DNA from 3 places in the Paraglaciecola psychrophila 170 genome. Region 2 is predicted to be linked to each of the others. Evidence: predicted binding sites of a transcription regulator. Region 2 holds the regulator's gene; each other region holds the start of a gene.
The links. The regulator FliA, encoded in region 2, starts transcription of late flagellar genes. The targets are predictions, from matches to a motif close to CTAAAGNTNNNNNNNNNNNNGCCGATA.
Positions count from the first base shown of each region.

Region 1: the regulator FliA is predicted to act here: its motif matches at 919-945, upstream of C427_RS15840 (flagellar protein MotY).
Region 3: the regulator FliA is predicted to act here: its motif matches at 1,497-1,523, upstream of pomA (flagellar motor protein PomA).

Region 1 is NC_020514.1:3,615,551-3,617,824, forward strand. It holds gene C427_RS15840 (flagellar protein MotY) at 10-888, opposite strand; gene rnt (ribonuclease T) at 1,048-1,674, shown strand; gene C427_RS15850 (peroxiredoxin C) at 1,737-2,274, opposite strand, start outside.
Region 2 is NC_020514.1:3,501,853-3,504,126, forward strand. It holds gene C427_RS15310 (protein phosphatase CheZ) at 1-268, opposite strand, end outside; gene cheY (chemotaxis response regulator CheY) at 298-681, opposite strand; gene C427_RS15320 (RNA polymerase sigma factor FliA) at 739-1,470, opposite strand; gene C427_RS15325 (MinD/ParA family protein) at 1,467-2,274, opposite strand, start outside.
Region 3 is NC_020514.1:3,713,783-3,716,056, forward strand. It holds gene C427_RS16280 (flagellar motor protein MotB) at 1-597, opposite strand, end outside; gene pomA (flagellar motor protein PomA) at 601-1,365, opposite strand; gene xseB (exodeoxyribonuclease VII small subunit) at 1,674-1,916, shown strand; gene ispA ((2E,6E)-farnesyl diphosphate synthase) at 1,916-2,274, shown strand, end outside.

The sequences.
Region 1 (2,274 bases), 110 kb from region 2:
ATAAGCCTGTTAGGGCTTTGACATTCTGATCACCACTCGGCGGTTTTTAGCTCGTGTGCTTTCGTTAATGTTAGGTGACGAATGACGCCTCTCACCATGGCCAGTAATTTCTATTCGTTCTGGGGCTACCCCCATAGAACTGAAAAACGCTTTTATTTCCACGGCTCTTCGAACAGAAATCTGTTTGTTAATAGCTCTACCACCAAAACTGTCGGTATAGCCGTCTAATAAAACCAATTCTAAATCAGTATCTTCTTTTAAGTATTCGCCAATCATCGCCAAACGTTTCTGCGAGTATTTCGTCAAATTAGTATTATTAAATTGATATGTAAGAACGGTATACGAAATATCTTGAAAACTATAAGGCAACAAATTTGACACACATTCAACAAATTTCACGTATGGGACAGCAAAATTACTGGCGTTTAGTCCTACTGCCACAGTATCGTATTTGTTATACCAATCTTGATAATAAATGGTTGGCCAGAATCCCTTTTCTAGCTCTGTCAACATAGTCCAAGCAGCTTGCTCAGGTAAGTCACCGTCATATTGTTTACGGATTGTCATGTCGGCAATAGTGCGTTGCACTTTGCCTGGCATCCATGCAGGTGGGACTGAATACACCGCAGCGACACCATAAGACTTAGGCAAGCGCAACATATCCAGTTCAAACTCCATGTTTAACTGTTTTGACGCAAAACTGCTAAACATGGCTTCCCCATAGCCAGGTAGTTTATGGCTAAGGGTGCACTGCAAACGATTTTCATCCTTAAGTTGCCAATCAGAGTTTTCAACTTTGGCTGAATACTGACGTAAAGCTGCAGCCACGTTTAATGACAATGATATTAAGGTGACACAAAGAATGGATTTAACAATTTTATTGAACATGAATTAGGAGCCCCTAGCTTCTTCACATTATATCGACAAAATTGCGTAAACGTTTAGTTAATTGAGTTTGATTAAAATTGCTGTGGTTTAGCGTTTTAGGCTGGCTACTCAAAAAGAACCTTGTCATAATCGAGACTCACAAGAATTTTTTAGGTTTCCATGTCAGAATTATTTAAAATAAAAAATCGTTTTAGGGGATATTTTCCTGTAGTAATTGATGTTGAAACCGCTGGTTTCAATTCACAGAACGATGCTCTACTGGAAATTGCAGCCGTCACCACTAGAATGGACGAAAATGGGTTCTTCTTCCCAGATAAAACATTTCATTACCACGTCAATCCATTTGAAGGCGCTAATTTAGAAAAAGCAGCCTTGGATTTTAATGGTATAGACCCATATTGTGCGCTTAGAGGTGCACTGGACGAAACAGAGGTAATGAAAGACCTGTGTAAAAAAATTCGTAAAGAACAAAAAGAGGCTGATTGCCAGCGCTCAGTCATTGTTGCTCACAACGCCGCTTTTGACCAAGGTTTTGTCAACGCAGCTATCGAGCGTAGTCAAATCAAACGCAGTCCGTTTCATCCCTTTGTGTCTTTTGATACCACGACTTTGTCTGGCCTGGCCCTTGGGCAAACTGTACTAGTAAAAGCGTGTATGGCTGCGGGGATTAGCTTTGATCAAAATGAAGCTCATTCCGCCTTGTATGACACAGCAAAGACGGCTGAATTATTTTGCTACATTCTCAATAAATGGCAAAGTTTAGGCGGTTTTGAAGCGCATAATTAACATCAAAATACACAATAAAAACCGCTCAAAGAGCGGTTTTTTTGTTTTATACAACTTAATGATTATAAGCTACCAGCATTCTCTACTAAGTAACGAGCCAAACCTTCCGGGCTATCAACCATACCTTTTGAACCTTGTTGCCAACCAGCTGGACACACTTCACCGTACTCTTCATGGAAATTTAACGCATCAACCATCCGTAACATATCATCGATATTACGGCCAAGAGGTAGGTCATTCACAACTTGGTGACGCACTAGACCTGCTTCATCAATTAGGAAAGAACCGCGTAAAGCGATGCCTTTTTCTGGATGCTCAACATCATAGGCCTGACAGATATCATGTTTAACATCGGCAACCATTGTATATTTTACTGGACCAATACCGCCCTCATTTACGGGCGTATTACGCCAAGCATTATGGGTAAATTGAGAATCAATCGAGACAGCAATCACTTCAACACCACGCTTGACGAATTCTTCGTAGCGTTTATCGAAAGCGATCAACTCAGATGGGCAAATAAAAGTGAAATCCAGCGGATAGAAAAATAAGACCGCTTTCTTGCCTTTAATGGCCTCGCTTAGAATAAAACTGTCAACA
Region 2 (2,274 bases):
CATCTTCAGTCGCTTCTATGACATACTTAAGTCGTGTTTGAGCATCTGGAATATCCACGTTAGCCATATTCACTATGCGAGGATCAAGTTGAAAGTTATTCAATGAATCATGAAGTTGACGTGTCAATTTACCCACTTCCGCAAATAATTCAAACGAAGTTTGAGCGCCAGTAGATTCAAGTAAATCTTGAGCGCCTTGGTTATCTCCATTTTCTATTAAAACCACTAATTTTTTTGCATCTGCAAGAGAAATCGGCGAGGTTTTCATACAGTCTTTCCTATCAGCTTAGCCTGAACTTAACCAAGTCGTTCAAAGATTTTTGCTAATTTCTCTTTTAATGTTGCAGCAGTAAAAGGTTTAATAACATAACCATTTACCCCAGCTTGTGCAGCAGCAACAATTTGTTCCTTTTTCGCTTCGGCAGTCACCATCAAAACAGGAATATGTTTTAAGTTAACATCTGCACGGATAGCTCTAAGCAAATCTATTCCTTGCATGCCAGGCATGTTCCAATCAGTTACCACAAAATCAAAATCGCCTTGTTGTAACATTGGCAATGCAGTATTACCATCATCTGCTTCTTGTATATTTACAAAACCAAGATCTTTAAGTAAGTTCTTGATAATCCTTCGCATTGTTGAAAAATCGTCAACAACGAGGATCTTCATATTTTTATTCAAAACCACCTCCGGTGAGAGTTCTAACACTCAACTTAAAACCCAACTTCATTGCTATAATTATTTGTCGTTTGAACGCCAGTATTGCATGCGAGACTTAAGTTTAAGCATGGCTTGGCTGTGTATTTGGCTCACTCTGGATTCACTAACATCCAGTACTTCACCAATTTCCCGCAGATTCAACTCTTCATCATAGTATAGAGATAATACAATTGCCTCACGCTCTGGTAACGTCGTAATAGCATGAGCCAGTGCCTTTTGAAACGAACCTTGAAGAAAGTCTTCAAAGGGCGTATCTGAACCTTTTGTTTGTTCTGTCGTGATCACATCTTCAGTTACCCCTAAGTCTTCCATGCCAATGATTTTTCCAGCATTCACTTCATTTAACATTTGGTGGTAACTTTCAATACTAACTTGTAATTTTTCAGCCACATCTAAATCGCGTGCGTCACGACCTGTTTCTCGTTCAACTTGATTGATAGCTTCTGTTATTGCACGGCCATTCTTGTGCACAGAACGTGGAGTCCAATCCCCTTTGCGTATTTCATCTAGCATAGATCCCCGAATCCGGATCCCAGCAAAAGTTTCGAAACTTGCTCCCTTACTGCCATCAAAATTTCGTGATGCTTCTAATAAACCTATCATACCCGCTTGAATCAAATCGTCCACTAGAACACTGGCTGGCAAACGAGCAATCAAATGATGAGCAATTCGCTTGACTAACGATGCGTGTCTGTCAACCAAATCATTCTTATCGGCAAATTGTTGATAAGCAGCAGCTTTACTGTTCACCTTTTATCACCCGATACATTTTTGGTGACCAGTTGTTCAAGGAAAAACTCCAAATGACCACCTGGTTGATTAGGGATGGGCCACTCTATCGCTTTTTTAGCAAGCCTTCGAATAGCCATAGCTGCAGGCGAGGTAGGAAATGCTTCAACTATTGCTTTTTGTTTTCTAACCGAATTGCGCACATTTTCATCAAATGGAATAACGGCCACAAGTTCTAGTGCCACATCCAAAAATCGATTTGTCACTTTAGTCAATTTAGAAAATAATTCATCGCCTTCACGCATACTACGCACCATATTGGCGACAATTTTAAAACGGAACACGCCATGTTCTTTATTCAAAATTTTAATCAGCGCATAGGCATCTGTAAGAGAAGTTGGTTCGTCACAGACCACCATCATGATGTCCTGAGCAGCTTTGGAAAAACTTAACACCATATCTGAAATACCAGCCGCAGTATCAACGATTAACACATCAACTTGCGATTGTAGTTCGCTAAAAGCCCGAATAAGACCTGCGTGTTCCGTAGGAGTAAGCTCCGTCATAGATTGGCTACCAGACGTTGCAGGTGCAATTTTGATCCCGTAGGGGCCTACAACTAGTACCTCATCTAAAGTGCACTCGCCCGATAATACGTGAGATAGGTTTTTTTCCACCCGTAGACCTAAAAGTACATCAACATTAGCTAAGCCTAGGTCGGCATCCAACACCATGACTCTTTTGCCTTGTTGGGCAAGTGAGATAGCGGTATTAAGGGTAACATTTGTTTTCCCAACCCCTCCCTTCCCGCCTGTCACGGCTATC
Region 3 (2,274 bases), 210 kb from region 2:
AAACTGCGGTTGTAAAAATGCTGACCCCGCAGAGAACGAACCATTTTCTCTTATACGAATAGTGATTTGTTGACCCAAAGACTCAATTTCAATCGCACCATCAATAATTTGCTTTTCTAACTTTTGTGCGACTTTACGCATACGCTCAGCCACTTCTTCTTGGCTAGCTTTTTCACTGTTACTTTGAGACTGTTGATCTGAGGCAGTTTGTTGTGCTGCCCCGCCACGTTGCTCACCCCGCTGTTTTTGACGACCGCCTGCAGAGTCTTCAGTACCAGCTTGGAACTCCAGCATCTCTTGAGTCATGTCAGTAGTCTGTTGCTGGATAGTATCTATAGGCGTGGGCTCTGGGCGACCAGGACGAAACTCCATCGCAATCACACTGGTACCTTTTGGAATATCTTTTACTTCAATTTTATTTTGAACACCAAAAGCGAACTTCATTGAGCCTGCGATTTGTTTAAACTTAAGTACATCCATCTCAGAAAAAGATAACAGCAGCACAAAGAAACACATTAATAACGCCATTAAATCAGCAAAGGTTCCCATCCAAGCAGGAAGTCCTTCGGGAGGACATTTAGGGCATTCATTTTCCATCAGTTATTCTGCATCTTCTTCAGAGCCACGTTTTTTAGCCGCTAAATAATTTTTAAGGATCCCTTCAATAACCCGTGGGTTTTGTCCATCGGCAATGCCAATAATTCCGTCTAACACTAGACTTTGGTTAAGTTTTTCTTCATCAGCTCGATGACCTAGTTTGACTGAAATAGGTAAACAGACTAGGTTGGCTAACATCGCACCGTAAAGGGTCGTTAAAAGCGCTACCGCCATTGCAGGGCCAATTGACTTAGGATCATCCATGTTTGACAACATCGCTACCAAACCCACCAAAGTCCCTATCATACCCATGGCTGGCGCAACATCTCCTAAACCTTTAAAGATAGACTTCCCGAAATCATGTCGTTCTGTGGTCATATAAATATCCTTGCTTAACGTAGCTCTGACAACTTCGACATCGTGACCATCCACCAACATATCGACCCCCTTTTGCATAAAGGAATTGGCAATTTCAGCTTCTTCTAAAGCTAAAAACCCACCCTTTCGAGCTGCATCGGCCATTTCAACAATTTTTTCTATTTGCGATTCAGGGGTTTCGATTTTGAACATAAACGCTTTACCAGCGATCTTGCCGGCACCAAAAAACTGCCCCAGAGTATATTGGGATAAAACCGCAAATATACTCCCACCAAATACAATCAATATTGAAGGTACGTTGATAAACATTGCGATATCACCACCTTGGATCATCGCCATCACAACAAAACCAATAGCGCCAAGAATACCGATTATGGTTGCTAAATCCACATTGTGCTCCCAATAAAAATAAAGGTATAAATATTAAGCAACAAAAGCCAACAGCTCAGATTATTGCCAATAATTAGCTATCTACAATAAACTAAAAACGTAAACAGTTTTAAGTGTTTACCACCTCATTTTATCGACAATCATAAATAATTCTATAGTAACCATTTATGTTATTAATTTAAGGTCAGTCTTTTTTCACTTAACAGACGTATATGACACTACTTTTAGGCTGTATTTGAAAAGTATTTGACCCATTTTTTTCGCTCAGGTAAGGTGCCTGCCATTTTAGGAATCTGAAGAGGAATATTATGACAACTCGTAAAAAAGCAGAATCGCTCACCTTTGAACAATCTATGCTGGAACTAGAAGCACTAGTGACAAAAATGGAGCAAGGAGATTTGCCTCTGGAAGACGCATTACAAAATTTTGAGCGCGGTATTGTGCTAGCCAGACATAGCCAACAAAAATTAAAAGATGCAGAACAAAAAGTTCAAATTCTTACCACTAAAAATGGGCAGCAAACTTTAGACGTATTTGAACCTGATAATTAATGAATTTAAGCACCTTTCAACAAGCGAGCCGCGACAGGGTTAATTCAATCCTGAGTCAAGCCATCAATGCTTTACCTGAACATTCAGAAAAGCTTAAACAAGCTATGGAATACGCATTACTAATAGGTGGTAAACGAATGCGCCCCTTTTTAGTTTATGCCACAGGTAAAATGCTTTCCGTCCAAGAAAAAGATCTTGATGGTCCCGCAGCTGCGATAGAAGCAATCCATGCCTATTCACTTATCCATGATGACTTACCCGCTATGGATAATGATGACCTAAGACGGGGGCATCCAACCTGTCATATTCAATTTGATGAAGCCATTGCCATATTAGCTGGTGATGCCTTACAGACTTT